DNA from 3 places in the Streptomyces sp. NBC_00887 genome. Region 1 is predicted to be linked to each of the others. Evidence: riboswitches for the same ligand, from Rfam matches in the RefSeq annotation. Region 1 holds a riboswitch; each other region holds the start of a gene.
The links. A riboswitch is a leader RNA that binds a small molecule or an ion and turns the genes downstream of it on or off. The one in region 1 is predicted to bind cobalamin.
Positions count from the first base shown of each region.

Region 2: linked by a shared signal. The riboswitch ahead of OG844_RS08340 (cobalamin biosynthesis protein) and the one ahead of OG844_RS13210 (CbtB-domain containing protein) in region 1 are both predicted to bind cobalamin.
Region 3: linked by a shared signal. The riboswitch ahead of OG844_RS37270 (cobalamin biosynthesis protein) and the one ahead of OG844_RS13210 (CbtB-domain containing protein) in region 1 are both predicted to bind cobalamin.

Region 1 is NZ_CP108788.1:2,893,752-2,896,005, forward strand. Features, by position in the region: gene OG844_RS13205 (CbtA family protein) at 92-868, opposite strand; gene OG844_RS13210 (CbtB-domain containing protein) at 895-1,110, opposite strand; adenosylcobalamin (AdoCbl) riboswitch at 1,155-1,252, opposite strand; gene OG844_RS13215 (histidine phosphatase family protein) at 1,388-1,990, shown strand; gene OG844_RS13220 (4'-phosphopantetheinyl transferase) at 1,905-2,254, opposite strand, start outside.
Region 2 is NZ_CP108788.1:1,819,217-1,821,470, reverse strand. Features, by position in the region: gene OG844_RS08345 (cobyric acid synthase) at 1-492, opposite strand, end outside; gene OG844_RS08340 (cobalamin biosynthesis protein) at 489-1,436, opposite strand; cobalamin riboswitch at 1,566-1,693, opposite strand; gene OG844_RS08335 (hypothetical protein) at 1,857-2,078, opposite strand; gene OG844_RS08330 (anion permease) at 2,091-2,254, opposite strand, start outside.
Region 3 is NZ_CP108788.1:8,183,222-8,185,475, forward strand. Features, by position in the region: gene OG844_RS37265 (cobyric acid synthase) at 1-314, opposite strand, end outside; gene OG844_RS37270 (cobalamin biosynthesis protein) at 311-1,258, opposite strand; cobalamin riboswitch at 1,388-1,515, opposite strand; gene OG844_RS37275 (hypothetical protein) at 1,679-1,900, opposite strand; gene OG844_RS37280 (anion permease) at 1,913-2,254, opposite strand, start outside.

The sequences.
Region 1 (2,254 bases):
ATGGGGCTCGGCCCTGAGCCCGCACATGACGGAACCCGCCGGGGACTCCCCGGCGGGTTCACTTGTCGTAGGCCCCCTGCGGGCTCGAGGGTCAGCCCACGGCATCGGCCGGGCGAGGTGCCGTACGGTCACCCGCCGACGACGCGGTACGCGCGGCCGGTACGAGAAGCCGCTCGGTCAGGTAACCGAAGACGAGACCGAAGGCGGTCCAGAGCGTCGCCTGGACGGCGAGCGTGGACAACCGGAACTCCCACAGCAGGCTGGCCGGGAAGTCCGTTCCGACCTCGTTGAACGAGGGCAGGAAGGCGTAGGCGAGCCCGATCAGCAGGACGTAGCCGGCGCCTGCGGCAGTCGTCGCGTTCCAGTTGCCCAGGCGGGGTGCGAGACGTTTGCCGAAGATCACGGCGGCTACGGCCAGCAGCACGCTGAGAGCGACCATCAGGAAGAACAGGCCGGTGCGCTGTCCGATGGTGTCGGGGTTCCCGACAGCCGGCGGGTTCGCCGGGTACTTCAGGAACGGCACGACGTACACCGTCAGCAGGGCCGCACCCGCGACGAGCGCGGCCGTGGCCCTGGGGCCGAAGCTGCCGATGCGGCCCAGGGCGTAACAGAAGACGAGTGCGGCGATGCCGCCGATGGCCACGCCGAATACGAGGACACCGGTGGCGAGACCGCCGGTGGCCTGCATCGTGCGGCTGACGAGTTCCTCGCCGCCGCCGTGGTCGTGGGCGTGTGACTCCTCCAGCGCGATGGCGGCGTCCACGCGGGACTCACCGAGGAAGTAGGCCACGGCAAGGGCGAGCGCACCGGCCACGAGGCCGGCCAGCATCCCGCGGACGAGCAGAGCTCTGACCGATACGGAGTTCATGGAACGTTCCCCTGATTCCCGGAATCTCAGTGGCAGGGGAATCCGAGGAGGTGGCGTCCGTCGTGGACCCACTCGTGCACGGACTCACCCGCGAAGACCGCGGTGGCGCCCTGCTCGGCTCCGACGAAGTACAGCAGGACCAGCATCAGGATGCCGAAGAAGACGGCCCAGGGGGCAATGGCCTTCAGGGAGATGGGGGTGATCGCGGGTGCGATCGCAGCTGGGGCAGCAGAATGTGCCATGGCAGAACCTCCTGTGGGAACACGCGTCCCTGTCGTGGTGCCTGAGACGAAGGTGCCGGGTCTGACTTTCCCGCAGAACGAGCGGGTACACAGTGGCGCGACCGTGCCGGATTCTCACCGGACTTCCGTTCACACCTCGTCTTGGTTGCCGCGACCATACCGCCTGTTGCTCGGGCGCCGCCACGGTGCAACCGTCCCGGTCGCGGCCCGCGGCGCGAGCCGTGTTCCCATGGGGCGCCTACGCATCGGGCAGTTGTTGAAGAAGGGGAGGCGGAGCATGACGGTACGGGTGATGTTGATCTCACCGGCCATGAACGCGGCGTCGAGAGAGGCACGCTTCGAGGGTGACGCACCGTTGGACGAGGCAGGTCTGCGCAGGGCCGAGGACGCCGCCGGTGACGTACCGGGAGCCGACCGGTATGCGCGCGGCCCTTCGGAGCGCTGCCTGCAGACCGCTCAGGCGCTCGGACTTGCCCCCAGTGCCGAACCCGCGCTCCGCGACTGGCACATGGGGCGCTGGAGCGGTCAACGACTGTCGGACGTCGGCGCCGCTGAACCCGACGCCGTGTCCGCCTGGCTGGCCGACCCATCGGCCGCCCCGCACGGGGGCGAGTCGCTCCTGGACCTGGCTGCCCGGGTGGGCAGTTGGCTGGAGACCCTGGCCGGGGACCGCGACGTGCGGGTCATGGCCGTGGTCGAACCCGCGGTCGTCCGCGCGGCGGTGGTCCAGGCGCTGGCTCTGCCGGTACAGGCCTTCTGGCGGCTGGACGTTCCCCCGCTCGCGCTCACCGAGCTCAGCGGGCGGTCCGGCCGGTGGAACCTGCGGTGCGGTCGCCCTCCGGAGGAACGCGGGGAGCGTGGGGCAGGGCGATCGCGGTAACCGCGAACCCGTCCTGGACCAGCCACCTTCCCTCGAACGTGCCCGGTATCCCGGGCGCCGTCCGCAACAGCTGCGCCGTGAAGGTGCCCCGGTGCCAAGCCCCTTCGCTCCGGCGGAATTCGATCTCCGCCTCGTCGAAGTCGAGCTCGATGCCTGTGAGCGGGTACCACGTCTTGAAAACACTCTCCTTGGCGCTGAAGACCAGCCGATCCCAGTGGGGGGCCGCGCCGCCCGCGACCGGGCCGATCCGCCGCCTCTCCGAGG
Region 2 (2,254 bases), 1.1 Mb from region 1:
CGGGAAGCGAGCCGCCCGCGCGATGCCCATGTTCACGATGTCCGTGCGCCGCAGATTGATCTCGGCCGGACTGCCCGCCCCCTCGCAGATCACGGCGTCATACGTGCCCCGGAGCTGCTCCAGACAGTCCACGACCGTCCCCAGCAGCGATTCCTGGCGCCCGCCGTGGTAGCCCCGCGCGCTCATCTCGCCGACCGGCTTGCCCATCAGGACCACCTGACTGGAGCGGTCACCACCGGGCTTGAGCAGCACCGGATTCATCAGCACGCTCGGCTCCACCCGGGCGGCCTGCGCCTGCATCGCCTGGGCGCGGCCGATCTCCGCACCCTCGCGGGTGACGAACGAGTTCAGCGACATGTTCTGCGCCTTGAACGGCGCGACCTTCACCCCCCGGCGCACCAGCCACCGGCAGATTCCCGCCGTGACGACACTCTTGCCCGCGTCCGAGGTCGTTCCCGCGACCAGCAGCCCGCCGCCCTGTCCGCCGCTCATGCCCGGCCCCTCCTTCCCGAAGCCAGCCGCGCGGCCGCACACACGCCGAGGGCCAGCACACTCACCCGGCGCGACAGCCGCACCGCGCGTTCGATATCCGTCACCCGCACGTCCCGGCCGGTCTCCCCGTTGAGCACGGGCCGGTGCTCGACCCGCCCGCCGTACGCGAGGGTCCCGCCGAGGCGCACACCGAGCACACCCGCGAACGAGGCCTCCACCGGGCCCGCGTTGGGGCTCGGGTGCTTGCCCGCGTCGGCCCGCCAGGCCCGTACGGCCTCGCGCGGACGGCCACCGGCGGCCACGGCGAGCACGGCGGTGAGGCGGGCACCGGGCCAGCCGGCGAGGTCGTCGAGGCGGGCCGAGGCCCAGCCGTAGCGCCGGTGGCGCGGAGACCTGTGACCGACCATGGCGTCGAGGGTGTTGACGGCCCGGAATCCGACGAGGCCCGGGACACCACCGATGGCGCCCCACACCAGAGCGCCGACGACGGCGTCCGAGGTGTTCTCGGCGACGGACTCCACCACCGCGCGGGCGATCTGCGGTCCGTCGAGGGACTGGGGGTCACGGCCGCAGAGGTGCGGCAGCCGCTCCCGGGCCACCTCGATGTCACCGGCGGCGAGCGCACCGCCGATGGCCCGGGCCTCCCGGCCCAGCGACGTACCGCCGACGACGGACCAGGTGGCGACGGCGGTCAGTGCCACGGCCGCGGCGGGACGGTTGCGTACGGCACGGGCGGCCAGCGCGGCGGCGCCCGCTGCGCCCCCGGCGCAGACCAGCGCGTGCAGGGCGCCCCAGCCGCGGTGATCGCGCCACAGCCGGCTCTCGAGGCCTGCCGCGGCCTGCCCGAAGGCGGCGACGGGGTGGCCCCGCCGGGGGTCACCGAGCAGCAGGTCGCCGATCAGACCGGCGGTGGCGCCGTACGCGAAGATGCGGTCGGCTCGCACGGTTCAGCCGGCCGTCGTGCCTCGAAGGATGTTCGGAGCGGGTGACACAGGGACCGACGCACGGCAGCCAGGCATGGCAGATGTCCTTAACTCAGGGTCCGCGCCCTGGTTCGACGTGACCGGCGACGAGAGTCTCCTGGCTTCCGGATCCGCAGTTCCCCCGGCCTTCCAGTCCGTGCCGGACCGTGACTTCCGTGTGGGGGCCTGCTCCCCGGTGACAGTGGCGGGACCGCGCCGGATTCGCACCGGCTTCCTCTCCTGTCGCCGTAAATGGCACCGGCAGTCCACCACGCCCCGTGAACGCCCGTCAACCTGCCGTTGACCTGCGGAAGTGCAGTGTGCGCAGACGCACATCGGGCCGGACACACACGTGGTGTGTCCGGCCCGATGCGAGGAGACGGTGGCGTGGCGCCGGAGTGGTCAGACGACGATCAGATAGATCCCGTAGGCGACCGCCGCCGCGCACAGCCCGAAGCAGGCGTACGCGCCGGTGCGCGCCAGCGTGAGAGATCCGCCGGACTGCACCGCCGAGGCCTGCTTGGAGAGGCCGATGATGCCGAGAGTGAAGAGGCCGACCAGTGCGACGGTGACCACGAGGCTGACGCCGAAGACGGAGGCGAGAGCTGCCCAGTCGATGTTCATGCGGATCTGTCCTTACACCGTGGCCGGTCGGGCCGGGTCGGCCGGGGATCCGGCCGTCGGGGCCGGGGCCGGGATGGTGGTCTTGAGGTCCGGGACGCCGGAGCCGACGGGCGGAGGGCTGACGGCCGCGATGGCGGTGGTGACGACGCCCGCGGGCTCGGCGTCCGTCTCGTTGA
Region 3 (2,254 bases), 5.3 Mb from region 1:
GCGCTCATCTCGCCGACCGGCTTGCCCATCAGGACCACCTGACTGGAGCGGTCACCACCGGGCTTGAGCAGCACCGGATTCATCAGCACGCTCGGCTCCACCCGGGCGGCCTGCGCCTGCATCGCCTGGGCGCGGCCGATCTCCGCACCCTCGCGGGTGACGAACGAGTTCAGCGACATGTTCTGCGCCTTGAACGGCGCGACCTTCACCCCCCGGCGCACCAGCCACCGGCAGATTCCCGCCGTGACGACACTCTTGCCCGCGTCCGAGGTCGTTCCCGCGACCAGCAGCCCGCCGCCCTGTCCGCCGCTCATGCCCGGCCCCTCCTTCCCGAAGCCAGCCGCGCGGCCGCACACACGCCGAGGGCCAGCACACTCACCCGGCGCGACAGCCGCACCGCGCGTTCGATATCCGTCACCCGCACGTCCCGGCCGGTCTCCCCGTTGAGCACGGGCCGGTGCTCGACCCGCCCGCCGTACGCGAGGGTCCCGCCGAGGCGCACACCGAGCACACCCGCGAACGAGGCCTCCACCGGGCCCGCGTTGGGGCTCGGGTGCTTGCCCGCGTCGGCCCGCCAGGCCCGTACGGCCTCGCGCGGACGGCCACCGGCGGCCACGGCGAGCACGGCGGTGAGGCGGGCACCGGGCCAGCCGGCGAGGTCGTCGAGGCGGGCCGAGGCCCAGCCGTAGCGCCGGTGGCGCGGAGACCTGTGACCGACCATGGCGTCGAGGGTGTTGACGGCCCGGAATCCGACGAGGCCCGGGACACCACCGATGGCGCCCCACACCAGAGCGCCGACGACGGCGTCCGAGGTGTTCTCGGCGACGGACTCCACCACCGCGCGGGCGATCTGCGGTCCGTCGAGGGACTGGGGGTCACGGCCGCAGAGGTGCGGCAGCCGCTCCCGGGCCACCTCGATGTCACCGGCGGCGAGCGCACCGCCGATGGCCCGGGCCTCCCGGCCCAGCGACGTACCGCCGACGACGGACCAGGTGGCGACGGCGGTCAGTGCCACGGCCGCGGCGGGACGGTTGCGTACGGCACGGGCGGCCAGCGCGGCGGCGCCCGCTGCGCCCCCGGCGCAGACCAGCGCGTGCAGGGCGCCCCAGCCGCGGTGATCGCGCCACAGCCGGCTCTCGAGGCCTGCCGCGGCCTGCCCGAAGGCGGCGACGGGGTGGCCCCGCCGGGGGTCACCGAGCAGCAGGTCGCCGATCAGACCGGCGGTGGCGCCGTACGCGAAGATGCGGTCGGCTCGCACGGTTCAGCCGGCCGTCGTGCCTCGAAGGATGTTCGGAGCGGGTGACACAGGGACCGACGCACGGCAGCCAGGCATGGCAGATGTCCTTAACTCAGGGTCCGCGCCCTGGTTCGACGTGACCGGCGACGAGAGTCTCCTGGCTTCCGGATCCGCAGTTCCCCCGGCCTTCCAGTCCGTGCCGGACCGTGACTTCCGTGTGGGGGCCTGCTCCCCGGTGACAGTGGCGGGACCGCGCCGGATTCGCACCGGCTTCCTCTCCTGTCGCCGTAAATGGCACCGGCAGTCCACCACGCCCCGTGAACGCCCGTCAACCTGCCGTTGACCTGCGGAAGTGCAGTGTGCGCAGACGCACATCGGGCCGGACACACACGTGGTGTGTCCGGCCCGATGCGAGGAGACGGTGGCGTGGCGCCGGAGTGGTCAGACGACGATCAGATAGATCCCGTAGGCGACCGCCGCCGCGCACAGCCCGAAGCAGGCGTACGCGCCGGTGCGCGCCAGCGTGAGAGATCCGCCGGACTGCACCGCCGAGGCCTGCTTGGAGAGGCCGATGATGCCGAGAGTGAAGAGGCCGACCAGTGCGACGGTGACCACGAGGCTGACGCCGAAGACGGAGGCGAGAGCTGCCCAGTCGATGTTCATGCGGATCTGTCCTTACACCGTGGCCGGTCGGGCCGGGTCGGCCGGGGATCCGGCCGTCGGGGCCGGGGCCGGGATGGTGGTCTTGAGGTCCGGGACGCCGGAGCCGACGGGCGGAGGGCTGACGGCCGCGATGGCGGTGGTGACGACGCCCGCGGGCTCGGCGTCCGTCTCGTTGACGTTGGTGTGGTCGACCGGCTTGCGGCGCGACAGCAGCCAGATGGCAGCGGAGCCCGCGACGAGGAGCACGGCGACCACGCCGACACCCCAGGGGCCCTGCTTGGTGAGGAACTCCGCGCCCGCGCCGACCAGACCGGCGGCCGGCAGGGTCAGGCCCCAGGCGATGAACATGCGGGT